DNA from 4 places in the Anaerobacillus sp. ABR4_321 genome. Region 2 is predicted to be linked to each of the others. Evidence: riboswitches for the same ligand, from Rfam matches in the RefSeq annotation. Region 2 holds a riboswitch; each other region holds the start of a gene.

Region 1 (4,444 bases), 770 kb from region 2:
TCTTTGTTCACCAAACTTCTTTCACTAGAGAACCTCTTGGCAGATTGGTTGGCACTGCGAGGCTGCCAGATGACCTCGAGCGGGTCTATCGTTCAGCAGTTAACGTACATAATATGAAAGACTGGACTGCTACTGCCGTTATGGCAAACCGCGTTTTAGAGAGCATCACTAGAAGCTTTTTAGCTGAAAATGAACTTTCTCAACCTCTATCAAAACAGCTCGAAAGCCTGGCCAAACAAGTTGATCTTGAAGAGCCAATCGTACGACTCGGGCAGCTGTTAGGAAAAGGAAGTAACCTCCACAACCTTTTATGCCTTGAAAATTCTGCAAGTGAAGAAACAGCTAATTTAATTATTGATTTATTGGACTCATTGATTGAATTTCTTTATATATTGCCTCAAAAAATTGTAAACCTACAAAAGCAGATCGAAGAATAAACAAAACCAGGCCGTCATTTTGACAGGCCTGGTTGTTTCGTTATTCTACTGCTTCTTCTTTTCGAAATGAAGGATAATTGATGGTAATTGCCACAATACCAGCGACCGCTGTAAGAATTGGATAGATTGAATATGGTATGAGTGCTAAAGGCGAGATCGAAGCTAGTCCAGCCGCTGCTAACAACTGTGCGCCGTATGGCAGCATGCCCTGAACACTTCCAGAAAATATATCAAGAATACTTGCGGACTTTCGAGCATCAACTTGATACTCTTCTGATATGTTCTTCGCGAGTGGTCCACCCATTATGATTGATATCGTGTTATTTGCCGTTGATAAGTCTAAAACCGTAGCGAGCCCAGCGATACCAAACTCTGCCCCTCTTCTCGATCTCACTCGATGAAGAATTTTATCGAGAACGTACTGAACGCCTCCATTATATCGGATAACCTCGATCATCCCACCAATAATCAATGCGATCATGGCGAGATCTTCCATCCCTTTAATGCCATCCGTTACCGTAGAAACGAGCCCACTTAAACCAAACGTCCCGTTAAATAAGCCCACAGCACCTGCGAACAATGTCCCACTAACGAGTACGATCAGTACATTCACGCCTGCAATCGCTGCGATCAATACGCCAAGGTATGGGAGTACTGTGATAAAATCAAATGATTTACCTCCACTTACTGTCGCGCTTTCCCCTACCGTTAAGAATCCATATATAATGGCAGTAATAATTGCAGCCGGTAAAACGATGAAAAAGTTCACTTTGAACTTATCTTTCATTTTCGTGTTTTGCGTCCGAACCGCTGCAATCGTCGTATCCGAAATCATCGAGAGGTTATCTCCAAACATCGCTCCTCCGATGACCGCTGACAATGTCAAAGCTACAGGAATCCCTGATTGCTCTGCAATTCCAATTCCAATCGGAGCCAATGCTACGATCGTTCCCATCGACGTCCCCATCGATATCGAAATAAAGCATCCGATTAAAAATAAACCAACAACGAGAAGGCTTGCTGGTAATATCGAGATGCCGAGATTAACAATCGAATCTACTGCACCTATCTTCTTGGCTGTTTCAGCGAATGCTCCCGCTAATAAAAAAACAAGAATCATTAAGATGATATTGGAGTTCCCTGCTCCTCTACAAAACACCTCGACCTTTGTCATGAAGCTTTCTTTCCTATTCATCGCAAGTGCAACGCCTGCAGCGATCAGTGAAGCAAGCACAACAGGCATGCTATAAAAATCTTTTGTTACAACTGCCGTTCCAATAAAAAGTAAAATAAATATACCGAGTGGAAGCAGCGCAAAGCCGTTCCCTTTTATGTCTTTGTCCATGATGTTTCTCCTTGTTCGTAAAGTTTGTAGCAATCAAAAAAGCCCACTTCAAGAGAAGAGGGCTTTCACTCTTATCTCTCAAGATCTCTCTTGCTGGAAGCAGCACCTTTCTGACATATCAGAGGTTGCTGAAGCTTCTCAGGGCCAGTTCCCTCCACTTCTCTTGATAAGAACTATTCGATTTAGTGTTATGAAGTTTATCACGCATTATTCTTTTTCGTCAAGAAAAAAGTCGAATCGTGTCGCTCTTCGACTTATGCCTGAATAAATTTCTGAATGTCTCTTAAAATCGAACGAGGCTGCTCTTCCGGAAGAAGATGACCCGTCTTTTCGTATACGATCAGCTCTGAATTCGGCAGATCTTCTGCCAACCGTTTTCCAATTTGAAGCGGTACAACTCGATCATGCTCCCCCCATATCAGTAAACTCGGCGTATGAATTCTTCTCAATTCTTCTTGTGATAAATCCCCTTCACGATCTCGAATCATTCGTACGAGAGAACGGAAAATCCCTTCATGAAAGAAAGGCTGAACATACCCATCCACCATCTCTTCATCGATTAAATTCGGATCGTAAACGCAGTTCACCAAATTCCCTTTTGCTCCTTTTCGCGAAAGCCAGCGCTTTAAATACATTGAGAAAAAGGGCAAATAAGAGGAATACACTAAACTCTGCCTCGCTTTTTCAAGGTAGCCTGAACTACTGAGCAAAATGTTTTTCTTAACTAGGTCTTCATCGATACTTGCGGCTCTTAATGCCACTTGCCCTCCCATCGAATGACCGATCATAACGGTTTCGTCAATACTTAGCCGCTCGAGTAGTTCGATCACGACTTCCGCAAAGTTTTGATAAGAATGAACAAACCGACTCGATTTTTCACTTCTTCCAAACGGCGGGAGATCAACGGCTACAATCGTGTAATGCTTTGAAAGCAAGGGAATCAACCGTCGATAACTAAAAGTCGAAGATAAAAACCCATGCAGTAATGTTAGTACAGGACGGTCGGACGTCACTTCGTTCTCATGATATTCATAGTGAATATCGATTCCTTTTATGTTTTCCTTATAATGTTTGAGACTCTCTACAGATAGCATCTGACAGTTCACTCCGTATACTAGTTTGTACGTATTTTACCCCTTTTCGCCGAGGAAAAACGTCTTCAGTTGTGGGGAGTGTTACCATCTTAGTCGCCTTCACCGATATGCACGAGGCTTGCAAACGGAATGTTCTGCCTCTTCTCATCTAGGTCAACAATTCGCAATTCTTTATTGAGCTGGTCGATATAATGAACATATCCTGTCAACACATTCTTCGTACCGTTCTTGAAGTAGTGAAATGTAAGCGGCTGGTGAAAGGCCATCGCTTCGCAAATGGTGTCGTTCATCTCCTCCATCTTCTGCTCATCAAGCTCAGGCTGTTCTCTTCTCCGATCTTCTTCTTTCCATTCTCTTAACTCTTTAACATGCTCTGGTAACATCATCGATGTCCATTTGATATTTCCTCGGTCACGAATCATCTTATCAACCCCTTTCTATGCTTTGTGACCTCCGACAAGCTTACTTCGATGCAATGCTGTACCGGCTTTCGTATAGGAAACAGCGCGAAGCAGAGAATCGGATCCGTATTTCTCCCGTATCGAATCCATTACGTATCCAAGGTCTCGTTGCTTCGGCCGTTTCATATTGAAAAGGTCGAGCTGCACTTCCTCGTCATCACAAATATTTGAAAGAGCGATTGAAATTTTCCGAACCGTTTGCCCTCTATAAAATTCCTGAAAAAGCTGCAAGCACACGTTATAGATTTCAAGTGTGATGGAAGTGGGGCTATCGATGCTTTTCGACCTGTGAAAACCACCGCCTCCTTCGTCTTTACTATAGCCGATCCCGAGGCTGATCGTACGCCCCGCTTTCCCGGCTCTCCTCGCACGCCTCGCTACTTCTTCACTCATTTCCAAAATAACGTGTTTGATTTCTTTTTGTTCGTGATAATCCCGCAGTAGAATCTGACTTTTACCAAAGCTAATCTGTCCCTGCATAATCGGAGCTCCAATGTCGGAAAGGTCTACTCCCCATGCATGGTGATAGAGCTGATTACCCATCACTCCGAATTTTTGTTCAAGAAGATGTAGCGGGTATTTTGCGAGCTGCTCAACATTCATAATTCCCATCCGATTTAAAGTGTGCTCGAGACGCGGACCGATCCCCCACATCTTACTTAGAGGCGAAATGGACCAGAGCTTCTCAGGAATATCCTCATACGTCCATTCAGCAACGCCATACTTCTTGGCCTCTAAATCCAGACAAAGCTTCGCCATCAGCATATTAGGACCTATACCGATCGCACATGGTAAACCGAACGTTTCACTGATTTCTTTCCTGATTTTATTAGCCGTCTCAAAGCGTCCTCCCCAAAGACGCTCAGTCCCGTCGATTTGAAGAAAAGATTCATCCACGCTGTACGTATGGATACACTCTTTTGGAACATACCGATGAAATAACCTTGTGATCTCCATCGATTGCTTCAAATAGGATGACATTCTTGCATTCACGATATGAATACGGGGATCATCAGGAATTTCAAAAAGCCTGTTTCCTGTTCGGATATTAAAATCTTCTTTTAGTGCAGGCGAGGCCGCTAAAACAACACTACCCTGACGCTCCGT
Region 2 (4,444 bases):
TCGTCGTCATTGCGGCTGGAGCGAACCAAGCGCCAGGTGAAACAAGGTTAGATTTAATTGATAAAAACACCAAAATCTTCAAAACAATCGTGACGAACGTGATGTCTTACAATTTTGATGGAATTTTTATTGTCGCTACAAATCCAGTTGATATCCTAAGCTATGCAACTTGGAAGTTCTCTGGCCTCCCGAAAGAAAGGGTTATCGGATCAGGGACAATTCTTGATACTGCAAGATTTAGATATTTATTAGGGGAATACTTTGATGTAGATTCTAGAAATGTTCATGGATACATTTTAGGTGAACACGGAGATACTGAATTACCTGTGTGGAGCCACACAACGATCGGCAGCAGGCCCGTTCTTTCACTAATCAAAGATACCTCTGAAGGAAAAGCAGAACTTGATGCCCTGTTTGCAGATGTGCGTGATGCAGCCTACCACATCATCAATCGTAAAGGTGCGACACATTTCGGTATTGCGATGGGATTACTTCGATTAACCAAAGCCATCTTGCGTAACGAAAATTCTATTCTTACTATATCCACTCTATTAGAAGGTGAATACGGTTTAGAAGATCTCTATATTGGCGTTCCAGCAATCGTCAATAGAAATGGTATTCGAGAAGTCATTGAACTCGATCTCACTCCTCATGAAACTGAACAGCTTCAACACTCTGCAAAAACGCTTACTGACGCTATGAAACCGGTCCTTCTTCATAAATAGCACTAATAAAAAGGTTCTCCACAAAGGAGAACCTTTTTTGCTTTATTCATTTACTGGTACGACTGCTCCATCATATTCTTCTTTAATGAAGGTTTGAATTTCTTCTGAGCGTAGAACCTCAACAAGCGTTTTTACAGCTTCGTTACTTTCATCACCTTTGTTCACGGTGATCACGTTCACGTATGGAGAGTCCGAACCTTCAAGTGCTATTGCGTCTTCTTGTGGATTTAATCCAGCATCGATCGCATAGTTCGTGTTGATCATAACAGCATCGCCTTCACCTTGCTTATAGATCTGAGGAAGAAGGGAAGCTTCTACGTTTGTTTTAAAGGTAAGGTCTTTTGGATTTTCAGCGATATCTTCAACTTGTGCATCTGTTGGATCGATACCTTCTTTAATCTTGATCAAACCTTTCGCTTCTAACAATTGAAGCATACGACCGTGGTCTGATACAGAGTTACTCATGATGATTTCTGCACCTTTAGGAAGTGCATCAAGGTTTTCATATTCCTGTGAATAGACACCGATCGGCTCGATATGAATCCCACCAGCGTTTACGAAATCATAGTTATCGTTTTCTTCCATTTGTAGCTCCATATAAGGCACTGTTTGGAAGTAGTTCGCATCTAACTCACCATTAGCGAGAGTTTTGTTCGGAAGAATGTAATCCTGGAAGCGCTCGATTTCAAGAGTAATTCCTTCTTCCTCAAGAAGCGGCTGTGCTTTTTCTAGAATTTCAGCGTGTGGAACGTTTGATGCACCAACAACTAGTTTCGTTTCTTCACTTTCTGATCCTGAGCCTTCACTGTTTCCACCGTTATTTGCTCCACAAGCCGCTAGAGCTGCAAGAGCAACAACTGACAAAAGTAGTAATAGTTTTTTCATGGTTTCTCTCTCCTTTTTTTATCTTATCTTTTATCCATAGCTCGCGTTGTAACATCTCCGATAACCTGAAGAACTGCTACAATAGCGAGAATTAATACAGTTGCGACAAGCGTCACGTCGGGATTATTTCGTTGGAAACCATCTAGATATGCAAGATCTCCTAATCCTCCAGCCCCAACGACACCTGCCATCGCTGTATAGCTCACTAGAGCGATCGCAGTTACTGTTATTCCTGAAATCAATGCTGGCATCGCTTCAGGAAGCAGTACTTTAAAAATAATCTGGCCATTCGTAGCCCCCATCGCTTGGGATGCTTCGATCACTCCCCTGTCTACTTCTCTTAGAGCGATTTCGACCATTCGTGCGTAAAATGGGGCAGCCCCTGCAATAAGTGCTGGCAATGCAGCATTAGCTCCCAGCATCGTACCAACAATATATACAGATAATGGGATAAGCAAAATAATTAATATGATGAATGGAATCGAACGGAACAGGTTTACAATCCCTGCAACAAAACCGTTAATATATCGATTTTCCCAGACGTTTCCCTTTGAAGTTAAGAAAAGCAGCAGGCCGAGTCCAATGCCGAGTATAAACGTTGCGAACACAGAGATCGCGGTCATGTAGATCGTTTGTAATGCCGCTTCCCACATATCTTCCCAACGCACGTTAGGAAATAGTGAACTAAGCATTTGGAATCACCTCCACTTCTACTTTCTGCTCACGTGCATAGCTCAGTGCTTTGTCGATAGCAGATTGTTCACCTTTTAGTAAGACCGATAGCTTACCATAAGGACCATCCTGCGTATGGGTGACCTTCCCTTGAATGATGTTCACTTCGATCTGAAACTCTCTGATTAACTTCGTTACGAGAGGTGACCCCGTAGCTCCTTTTACAAAAGTAAATTGTACGAGTGTCCCTTCTGCACCTTCAGTAAGATGTGAAATCGATTCTTTCATTTCCTCTGGCTCACTCAGCTGGTTTACAAAATCACGGGTGATCGGCTGCTTGGGATGATGGAAAATATCAAGTACTGGACCTTCTTCAACAACACTGCCACCTTCCATGACCGCAACACGATGACAAATCTTTCTGATCACGTGCATTTCATGAGTGATCAACACGATCGTTAGTCCTAGCTCTTTATTAATTTTCTTTAATAGGTCGAGAATACTATCTGTGGTCTTCGGATCCAGGGCCGATGTCGCTTCGTCACAGAGTAACACTTTAGGGTTATTAGCAAGTGCCCGCGCAATCCCAACTCGCTGCTTTTGACCACCACTTAGTTGAGATGGGTACGCATCTTCTCTCCCGGATAACCCAACGAGGTTGATCAACTCGTCCACTCGAGCTTTTCTTTTCTCTTTCGGCACGCCCGATATTTCAAGCGGGAACGCAATATTTTCTTTTACAGTACGTGACCAGAGAATATTAAAATGCTGAAAAATCATTCCGATTTCTTGTCTTGCTAGACGAAGTTCCTTGTTATTCAACTTAGATAATGCTTTGTCATCTACTGTTACGCTGCCATCAGTTGGTCGCTCAAGTAGATTTAACATGCGGATAAGTGTACTCTTTCCAGCGCCACTATATCCGATAACTCCGAAAATTTCGCCTTTTTCAATTGTAAGATCAGTATTCTTCACCGCTTCTACTGGTCCAGAGGCTGCAAAGAACGTCTTCTTTATACCTTTTAACTCAATCATTTGCACACTTCCTTTTACCTTACGATGTCCCATCACAATAGGTTGATTTTAAAACCTTTTGAAATAAAAAATGCCTTTCCGCTATGAGCAGAAAGGCACTTGAAATCGATGTCTTTCTCTCATTTCTCAAAGCATCTGCTTTGCAGGAATTGGCACCTTCTCAAACACGCTGTTTGACGGTTGCCGGGCTTCATAGGGCCAGTCCCTCCACCTCTCTGAATAAGAGATATTTAGTTATTAACACGTTACTCTAGTTAAGTACTAAATCGAATTCTAGCATGGGACTTTTAGTGTGTCAATCGATGAGTAAAAAGTCCGAATTTTTAAATAAAACCAGCTGCCAGAGTTTCAACTACTCCTCTAAAGTCAGCCCTCTTTTCTGACAGCGTAAAAGCGCTGCAATCCATACAGCGCTCGCGCCAATGATTCAGTTGTATCTCTATACGGATCAAACATGCTCTCTTATTTACGCTCTTTGATTTTCATACTGCTCGATTTTATCCTCAAGAGAGAGGGTTCTAGATACTTCGTCCCACCCGTTCAACAACATTTCCTTCCAATAGGGATCGATTTCAAACGATACGTGCAGCCCATCATTATCACTAATAGATTGGTTTTCGAGTTGAACAGTGAGTGAATAACCTTCGCTTGCCTTTGTAAATAATTCTGCAACGGTTTCTTGAGGAAGAGCGATTGGAAGGATACCGTTTTTCACACAGTTGTTGAAAAAGATATCTGCGAAGCTTGGTGCGATGATCACTCTAAATCCGTAGTCTAATAGGGCCCATGGAGCATGTTCTCTCGATGAACCGCAGCCGAAGTTTTTACCCGCTACTAGGATTGAAGCCGACCTGTATTGCTCTTCATTTAAAGAGAAATCAGACCGTGCGATTCCATCGTCATCGAAACGCCAATGATAGAACAAGAACTGTCCAAATCCCTGTCGCTCGATCCGTTTCAGAAATTGCTTTGGTATTATTTGATCAGTGTCCACATTCACCTTTTCAAGAGGATAAACGACACCTGTATATTCATTGATAGGTTCCATGATTTCACTCCTTTACACGACAGGCTGCTTCATTTTTCTTGCATCTGTAAATTTGCCTTCCAAAGCAGCGGCGGCTGCC
Region 3 (4,444 bases), 1.2 Mb from region 2:
TGGGGTGATAACGATACTTACTTTCCATTCACTCTTTTATTGAACAAACAGCCTTTGATCAGCGGAGAGGAACAGATGCAGATTGCAAAAACATACGTTTCTGGATTTTTAGAAGCTACCTTGAATAACGACAACTCCTACCGACCTATGCTGGAAGATTACCGCTATGCGTTAGATTGGCTCCCTTCAACAACGTACATTAGTAAATATGAAGATACTTCTTATCATATTTTTAGTACATTCGAAGAGGATGTTGATGTCAATACAGCTTCGACCCCTTATATTGAATTGCAAGGAAACGGCCTATTGCAATGGTATGAAGGTGAATTAGACTATAGAAGAAATAAAGTGAGAGATAATCACGGCGTTTACCTTAAATGGAATCACGACTACTCTAGGAATGGTTCATACAAGCTTTCGTTTACCAAAGCGTTAGAAGATCCTTACGCGTTTAAGAAAGATAGCTCCTTAACGTTTGCAGCGGCGAATGTATCTGAAGTAGAAGAAGAAGTTTTTGTGGATTTCACAATAACAGCCACATCTGAAAACGGTGAATCTGCTAGTGTCAAATTGAGCGATGTGATGAGTATGCATCCTGTGCTACCGATTCAGCACACAAAAACGAAGTTCTATGAAGAAGCGCGATTCGGAGCCCTTACCGAACCGGTCCTTCAAACGTTCAACATACCGATGAGTACATTTATTGAACAAAACAACACGTTTGAACCAGATACCCTTACCTCCATAACATTTCAATTTGATCAATCAGAAAGAGGAAAAATATTCTTAGATCACATTGGCGTTAACCGATAATAAAATATAAGAGGCTTCCCACAAAGGGAAAGCCTCTTTTTTAAATTATGAAATTTTACAAGAAGACTGTCCACGCTTTGCTAAGTAGCTCTGATGGTACTCCTCTGCTTTATAAAAATTCGTTGCAGGAACAATTTGAGTTACGATTGGCTTCTTAAAACGTTTTGCTTCAGTAAGCTCGTTCAGTGCAAGTTCTGCTGAAGTCTTTTGCGAATCTGAGTTATAAAAAATAGCGGAACGATACCTAGTACCCACATCTTCACCCTGACGGTTCAAAGATGTGGGATTATGATTATCAAAGAAAACTTGGAGCAGTTCCTCATACGTAATAATCGCTGGATTATATTCGATAAGCACCGCTTCAGCATGACCAGTAAGTTCTTTATATACTTCTTCATAAGAAGGATCGATCGTACTTCCACCTGTAAATCCTACTGAAGTAGACACGACACCATTCAGCTGCTGAAATAGTGCTTCTACTCCCCAAAAACATCCTGCTGCAAATACCGCTTTTTCCATTCTTTCCACTCCATTTCTCCAAGTGTTGTTGCTATTTTGAACAGCTTTCTCTGTATATACCTTCTCGAGCTCACTCAGAGTTAACATGTAAAGCTGTTTGCCTTGTTCCTTATAGATACCTTTTCCTAGAAGATGGTTGATTATCATTTGTTTTTTGTCTGACGTTTTCTGCAATTCCTTTCACTCCTTGAAGTAGTTTGTATGATGAGGAGTGCATATAAAAAACCCTCATCTGCCCGAACAGAAGAGGGTTTGGATTTACCGATCGCCTCTTCTTATTTTCCGACTTTCGCCGCAGGAATTGGCACGGTGCTCCCGTATAACATTTATAGGAATCCGTTGCCGAGGTATCAAAGGGCCAGTCCCTCCACCTCTCTGAATAAGAAGATCCTTGAAAAGGATTATTAAGTTAATGACAATATTAAAGGTTGTAACAGTAGGTGTCAATAGAAAAGCTTGCATTAGTGTGCTAAACGAACAAAGAAATTAAAAAATATCCGATTGCTGATACGCTAGCACCGATCAGTGCAGGTTTTAGCTTAAAGGAAGCATAAGCCATCGTGTTCAACTTAAGTATCTTGGCTATTGTATTCGTATTATCGCTAAGTGGTGACGAAAAAGCACCGAACGTTCCACTAGCAAACACAGCACCGATCACGAGTGGCAATGAAGTTCCTGTGGTAGCACCGAGAGAGACTCCTAAAGGCATAAGAATTCCCCAAGTCCCCCATGAAGAGCCAATGAAGTATGAAATGAATGCCCCCACCAGGAATAACACCGGTGGCACGAATAATGCAGGAATCCAGTTTAAGTTCTTCGTTACAAACTGAGAAAATCCTAATGCTTCAGCAGAAGAAGCAAGTCCCCAAACAATCGTTAGTAATACGATGACAGACATCATATCATTACCGCCTTCAATAAAGAACGTGACAAGGTTTTTTAATGAGAACCTCTGAAATAAATAAAATAGAAACGTTAACAAAACGGTTGTCATTAGAGCGAAGACCATCGCATCTAATACATCTGCTTCGATGAATGCCTGTACTGGGCTTTTGAACCCTTTCTCATACCCACTCCAATATGTGATTAAAAGCGTTAGGAAAATTACTCCTCCTAGTGGCAGCAAAAGGTTCATAGGTTTTGCCGGAAGATCTTTTGAAACAACAGGATGACAATCTTCCCATTTGTCATCGATTTCTTTCTCCATATTCCCAGCATCAGTAGCCGGGATCTTCGTATGATGAAAGAAACTTAAATAAAATCCGATGATAAGAATCGATATTGAGAAAAAATTGTACGGAATGCTTTGCAAAAACAATCTGTAGCCATCTCCCTCAAGACCCTGTCCTCTTAAAGAAAGGTCGACAACAGAGGACATATATCCAACGAACGCAGTCGCAATCGGCATTAGAACAATTACTGGAGTTGCTGTGGTTTCAATCACAAAGCCAAGTTCCTGAGGGGTCATCTTCACTTTTTTCAAGAGTGCTTTCATAATCGGGGCAACCGTAACGATGCGAAAGCTCGGAGCACTAAACGTCCCGAGCGTTGATAACCATGTTAAAAATAACGCTCCCTTTTTCGAAGTGATTTTTCCAGAAGCGAATCGAACGAAGCCTTTTATTCCACCAGTATATTTCATCATTCCGATGAGACCAGTAAACATGTATAAAAAGATGATGATTTTAATGTTGCTCTCATCTTTTAAACCACTCATAATAAATTGATAAAACTGCTCGAGTCCTTCTATAGGTTGAGGCTTATGTATGAATGAAGCTGTTAGCAACCCTGCTGTTAACCCAGGTATAACGAGTTTCGTCTTCATCGCTACGAGAATCATGACCAAGAACGGTACGATCGAAAGCCAATCCATTTTTCACTCCCCCTTTCCGGTTAGTTTGTGCTCGGAAAAGGGTGCTATACTAAAAACCGGAGTAAATTCTCCGGCTACGACTGACGAAGCAAATTTGTTTTTTTGAGTTGCGCAATTGAAGACGCGCCAATTCCAAACATAGCAGTTTGTAGTTCGAACTGAATTCGTCTCAGCTGGTCTAATAACGCTTCTTCACTGTCGTCTACTGCGCTATGAAGAAGTGCTCGGCCAAACCCTGCAAGATCAGCCCCCAAGGCAATACTTTTGGCGGCATCAACACCGTTTTTAAGACCGCCACTTGCAATGATCGGCGCGTGTGGGAGTTCATTTCGAACTTCGATCAAACATTCAGCGGTAGCGTTCCCCCAACTTTGAAACGCTTCAGCTGCTTGTTCTCTCATACTCTGATGTGAACGATAGCTCTCGACCTTAATCCATGATGTTCCACCTGCACCAGCTACATCAATAAAGCCTACTCCGCTTTCTACCAACCGCCTTGCAGTATCTCCATCGATTCCCATTCCTACTTCTTTAATCCCTACGGGAACATCGAGTGCCTTCGCGACACTTTCAATTTTAGGCAATAGTTCTTTAAAATTGGTATCTCCTTCAGGCTGAAACACTTCTTGAAGCGGATTTACGTGAAGAATAAGACCATCTGCATCAACAAGCTCGATTGCTTTCTTACATTCATCAATAGTGAATCCATAGTTTAACTGAACAGCTCCAATATTTGCGAAGATGGGGATCGTAGGAGCGTATTTCCTTACTTCGAAAGAATAAGCTGATCGGTCTTCTTGAATCGCTGCCCGCATTGATCCTACACCGAGAGCCCATCCTTCTCTTTCAGCTGATTTCGCGAGCCGCTTGTTGATCTCCCATGCCCTTTTCGTACCACCAGTCATCGAACTGATCAAAAAAGGCGAAGATACTTTTTTACCTAGAAATGAAGTTGAGAGATCGATCTCATCAAATGCAATCTCAGGCAGAGCTTGGTGTTTAAATCTAAACTTCTCGAGTCCGGTTGTAATTCCTTGGCCTTCTACTTCTTCAGTAAGACATATATCGATATGTTCATTCTTTCGTTTTTCTGTAAGATCATGTTCCATAGGTTTCAACGGTAGACCTCCTACGTTGTTCTTTTTTCTTTAATTTAGGTAAAAGTAGTTCAAGTCTGTTCCGATTGTACCGTTGAATCATGATGAAAGGGATATTTACAACGAGTGCATACCCGACCAT
Region 4 (4,444 bases), 250 kb from region 2:
AGCAGCTGCTTCCCAAGATTTTTCTCCGTGAATAAGAAAAATGTTTTGGAACCCACCTTGCTCCAATCGATCTGGAAGTTCATCCAAAACACCTTGCTGACACTGATAGTGCCCCGGGGTTGCTCGAACATGAATTGGTTCCATAAGAAAACTCCTTTCGTGAGTCTAGTCCTTCTTAAGCCGTGCTGCCATTACATTACCGAGAGATTGAAGCCCCTGAACGAGTACGATCAGCAAGAACACCGTTACGTACATCACGTCGACTTCGTAACGAAGATGCCCATAGCGATAAGCAAGGTCACCTAACCCTCCTGCTCCGACAAGCCCTGCCATCGCGGTGGCTCCGATCAATCCAATCGTCGCAATCGTAAGTCCTAATACGATGGAAGATCGCGATTCTCTTACAAGTACATGCCAAATGATATGACGTGTCTTAATCCCCATCGCCTCATATGCTTCAACAACGCCTCGATCCACCTCAAGAAGAGCGGACTCCATCAACCTTGCTATGTATGGAGCAGTAAAGACGACGAGCGGCACGATCACGCCTTTCACTCCGATCGTAGTGCCTGCGATAAACTTTGTAAAAGGCAGGATGAAAAACAATAAGATGATGAACGGGATGGACCTGATCACATTGATCACAGCGTTTAACAAACGAAAAAGGATCTTGTTATCTAGCGCCTTCCCAGGTCTTGTTAGCACGAGAAGCACACCGAGTGGTAGTCCTAACAGCACTGAAATTAACAGCGAGATCCCTACCATCTGGAACGTTTCGATGATCGCACTCCAAATATCCGCGCCCCATAGATCGATAAATTCCGAAATCTTAGCTGACATGCGCGTTCACCTCCGGTACATACCCTTCTACAAAAATTCCTCGTTCTTCTAAAAACATAACCGCTCTCTTCGTTTCTGAATCTTCTCCTTCAAGATGAACGACTAATCTACCAAAAGGTTGATTCTTAAGCTGCGTGATATTCCCTGCAAGAATAGATGGATAAATATCAAAGTTTTTACTAAGGAGGGCAAGTGCAGGCTTTCCTGACGATTCTCCTACGAAGGAAAGCGTCACGATTTGTCCCTTCGACTCAAGCTTCTTCACGAGGGATTCAGGAACGTCATCTTGAAACAGCGATTGTACGAATCGTTTTGTCGTAGGCGTCATTGGTCTACTAAATAGATCAACAACTGGTCCTTGTTCAATGATGCGTCCGTTTTCCATCACGGCCACTTCATGACAAATCTTTTGAACCACGTGCATTTCATGTGTAATGAGTAAAATCGTTAGTCCGAACTCCTGGTTGATTTCCTCTAGTAAAGATAAAATCGACTCAGTTGTGTCAGGATCGAGCGCGCTCGTTGCTTCGTCACAAAGAAGAACTTCTGGCTCATGCGCTAGCGCGCGTGCAATCGCTACTCTTTGTTTCTGTCCACCTGAGAGCTGTCCAGGATACACGTCCCGCTTATCTTCTAGTCCTACAATCTGTAGATACTTTCTTACACGCGAATCGATTTCCTTTTTTGAAACGCCAGTGAGCTTAAGGGGGATGGCGATATTTTGATAAACCGTCCCCGTTTTTAATAGATTGAACGACTGAAAGATCATTCCGATTCGCTGACGTGTTTTCTTTAACTTGCCAGCTGATAGACCGGTTAACTCTACATCATTAATGAACACTTTCCCTTCTGTTGGTCTCTCTAACAGATTGACCGTTCGAACGAGGGTACTTTTACCAGCGCCACTATAACCGATCACACCATAGATCTTTCCTTTTTCAACGTTAAGGTCAACGCTATCCAGAGCCTTCGTAACAGTAGTTCCGGTTTGAAACGCTTTTGAGATATTTTCTAGTCGTATCATTTCCTTCTCTCCTTTACCGAAATTACCAGGATGCTATGACTGAGCCGTTGAATTCTTCTTTAATAAACTTCTTAACTTCATCTGACTGATAATAGTCCACTAGTTTATTGATTCTCTCGTCGTCTTTATTATCGGTTTTTGTTGCGATTACGTTCACCCAAGGAGAATCTTCCGGTTCCATTACGAGAGAATCTTCAGTTGGAACCCGACCGCTTTCCATCGCATAGTTCGTGTTGATCGCAGCGATGGCAAGCTCACCTAGCTGTCTTGGAATCTGCGATGCTTCAAGAGGAACAAACTCAAGATTCAACGGGTTCTTCTCAATATCCTTAATCGTTGCTTCAACACCTACACCGTCTTTTAATTCAATGATCCCTGCTTCTTCAAACAACATGAGAGCTCGGGGTTCTCCAGTAGAGTGATTCGGTAGTCCTACTTTGTCACCTTTCTTCAAATTATCAAGGTTCTCATATTGATCGGAATAGATGCCCATCGGAAAATTAATCGTCGTCGCAACCTTAGATAACTCCATCCCACGCTCTTCTACAAAATCATTTAAATACGGTTCGTGCTGAAAAACATTCGCATCGAGCTCCCCTTCATCAAGAGCCTTGTTTGGCATAACGTAATCGTTGAACGCCACGACATCGATCTCGAAACCATCTTTCTCAGCAACTTCTTTTACTTTCTTCATGACATCTTCATGCGGACCTGCTGTTACCCCTACCTTTAGCGGCCCTTCATTTGAATCACCTGACTCTGCACTGCCAGAACACCCAGCTGTGATGATTAATAATAATGCACCTACTAGTAGCGATAGTTTCTTCATTCTCCTAACTCCCTTTCTCTCCTATAGTCATTTAAAGCGTCTTTGCACTAAATTACGTAAGCGTACGATAACACTAGAGCGTCGGTTCCCTCCTTTGTTTCAAACCCCATAAACGAAAAAACTCTCTCTGATGAACAGAGAGAGTTGGGTGTTTTGCACTATGTAACTCTCTCTCATCTTTCAAACGATCGCTCGTTTGCTGGAATTAGCACCTTTCTCACGAACTGAGATGGTTGCCGGGCGTCAATGGGCCAGTCCCTCCGCCACTCTTGATAAGAGTTTGAATTATTCATATTGTTTAACTATTCTCAACAGTATAGTACCTCACTCACCGAACGTCAAGGGCTTTTTCGACGTGGTACCGACGTGGTACCGACGTGGTACCGATGCGGTGCCTGTCACCTCTCACATTATGTCGATTAATTTTTCTCGCTTTCGAGGTGTTCATCAAACCAGCCGACCAGATGGTTCAATCGCTCTACCCTTAACTCAGGATGTCCGTTTCTTGAAAGGTTGTGATCTGATTCTGGGAATCTCACAAACTTCGTCTTCTTCTCACGGTGCTTCAACGCAATGAATAACTGCTCACCTTGCTCGATCGGGCATCGGTAGTCCTGTTCGCTGTGGAGAATAAGAAGCGGTGTTTTGATTTGATCGACATATTTCAACGGTGAATGATCCCATAGCTTTGTTGGATCTTCATCGAGGTCAGCTCCCACTTCCCACTTTGTGAAGAAATACCCTATGTCGCTTACTCCGTAGAAACTTAACCAGTTCGAGATCGAGCGCTGCGTTACAGCCGCTTTGAACACATTTGTTTTGCCAACGATCCAGTTCGTCATGAACCCGCCATAGCTGCCGCCTGTAACGAACAATTTCTCAGAATCTATGAAGCTCGTTTGCGCGACAGCTGCTTCTATCCCTGCCATGACATCGTCATAGTCGCCGCCACCATAGTCGCCACGGCATCCATTCACGAACTCCTGACCATATCCTTGACTACCGCGAGGATTCGTATAGACTACTGCATATCCTCTTGATGCAAGAAGCTGAAATTCGTGCATGAATGAATTCCCATACATCATGTGGGGACCGCCATGAATTTCTAAAACTGTTGGATACTGCTTCCCTTCCTCGAAGGAAGTCGGTTTCATGATCCACCCCTGTATGTTCAGTCCATCTCTGCTTTCATAGGTGTACGGTTGTGGAGTGGAAAGCGAATCCGCACTCAACACCTCTTCATTACAGGAAGTGATTCTTTCTATCGAGCTTTCTCCTTCTAAGGATAGCGTATAGATATCACCAACATCCACCGGATCACTGATCGCTACCGCAGCTTCACCACCCGCTAAGTGAAGTGCGTAGTGGTGCCTGTCACCCCCCGCTATTTGTCGAAGGGTGCCATCTAGATGAATAGAATAAATTCCTGTGTTTCCATGTTCACTCGCAAGGAAATAGAGTGTCTTGCCGTCTTCGTTCCACACCGCTCCAGACGGCTCAATTCCCCAATGGAGATCTGAAATGAGAACATCTGAACACTCGAGGTCGATTGTTTCTGTAAGGCACGTAAAGGTTTTCGATTCAATCTTAACTGTCCAAACTTTATTTAGCGTCGCACTCTCATACTCAAAATTATGTCCAATGAAAGATAGTGATGAACCATCTGGAGACCATCGTGGAGCTATGAAACTACTTCCTTCAGAATTAAGCCGCTCAGCTTCACGTCCCTCTTCAAGATTCTGAATAAATAG

Evidence for each region. A riboswitch is a leader RNA that binds a small molecule or an ion and turns the genes downstream of it on or off. The one in region 2 is predicted to bind S-adenosylmethionine.
Region 1: it holds a riboswitch for S-adenosylmethionine, as region 2 does, so the genes downstream of both, ACXADT_RS11405 (Na+/H+ antiporter NhaC family protein) here and ACXADT_RS07470 (methionine ABC transporter ATP-binding protein) in region 2, are expected to answer to the same signal.
Region 3: it holds a riboswitch for S-adenosylmethionine, as region 2 does, so the genes downstream of both, msrA (peptide-methionine (S)-S-oxide reductase MsrA) here and ACXADT_RS07470 (methionine ABC transporter ATP-binding protein) in region 2, are expected to answer to the same signal.
Region 4: it holds a riboswitch for S-adenosylmethionine, as region 2 does, so the genes downstream of both, ACXADT_RS06255 (MetQ/NlpA family ABC transporter substrate-binding protein) here and ACXADT_RS07470 (methionine ABC transporter ATP-binding protein) in region 2, are expected to answer to the same signal.

The regions. Positions count from the first base shown of each region.
Region 1 is NZ_JBSWTK010000001.1:2,206,212-2,210,655, reverse strand. It holds gene ACXADT_RS11410 (hypothetical protein) at 1-437, shown strand, start outside; gene ACXADT_RS11405 (Na+/H+ antiporter NhaC family protein) at 478-1,782, opposite strand; SAM riboswitch class I at 1,851-1,955, opposite strand; gene ACXADT_RS11400 (alpha/beta fold hydrolase) at 2,037-2,876, opposite strand; gene ACXADT_RS11395 (YolD-like family protein) at 2,966-3,298, opposite strand; gene ACXADT_RS11390 (Y-family DNA polymerase) at 3,314-4,444, opposite strand, start outside.
Region 2 is NZ_JBSWTK010000001.1:1,436,081-1,440,524, reverse strand. It holds gene ACXADT_RS07485 (L-lactate dehydrogenase) at 1-725, shown strand, start outside; gene ACXADT_RS07480 (MetQ/NlpA family ABC transporter substrate-binding protein) at 768-1,610, opposite strand; gene ACXADT_RS07475 (methionine ABC transporter permease) at 1,634-2,302, opposite strand; gene ACXADT_RS07470 (methionine ABC transporter ATP-binding protein) at 2,295-3,317, opposite strand; SAM riboswitch class I at 3,434-3,543, opposite strand; gene leuD (3-isopropylmalate dehydratase small subunit) at 3,784-4,365, opposite strand; gene leuC (3-isopropylmalate dehydratase large subunit) at 4,378-4,444, opposite strand, start outside.
Region 3 is NZ_JBSWTK010000001.1:2,668,133-2,672,576, forward strand. It holds gene ACXADT_RS13825 (alpha/beta hydrolase family protein) at 1-813, shown strand, start outside; gene msrA (peptide-methionine (S)-S-oxide reductase MsrA) at 859-1,506, opposite strand; SAM riboswitch class I at 1,605-1,718, opposite strand; gene ACXADT_RS13835 (Na+/H+ antiporter NhaC family protein) at 1,802-3,205, opposite strand; gene fni (type 2 isopentenyl-diphosphate Delta-isomerase) at 3,280-4,314, opposite strand; gene ACXADT_RS13845 (glycosyl-4,4'-diaponeurosporenoate acyltransferase CrtO family protein) at 4,304-4,444, opposite strand, start outside.
Region 4 is NZ_JBSWTK010000001.1:1,187,309-1,191,752, reverse strand. It holds gene ACXADT_RS06270 (iron-containing alcohol dehydrogenase family protein) at 1-144, opposite strand, end outside; gene ACXADT_RS06265 (methionine ABC transporter permease) at 166-840, opposite strand; gene ACXADT_RS06260 (methionine ABC transporter ATP-binding protein) at 830-1,864, opposite strand; gene ACXADT_RS06255 (MetQ/NlpA family ABC transporter substrate-binding protein) at 1,887-2,693, opposite strand; SAM riboswitch class I at 2,864-2,972, opposite strand; gene ACXADT_RS06250 (S9 family peptidase) at 3,113-4,444, opposite strand, start outside.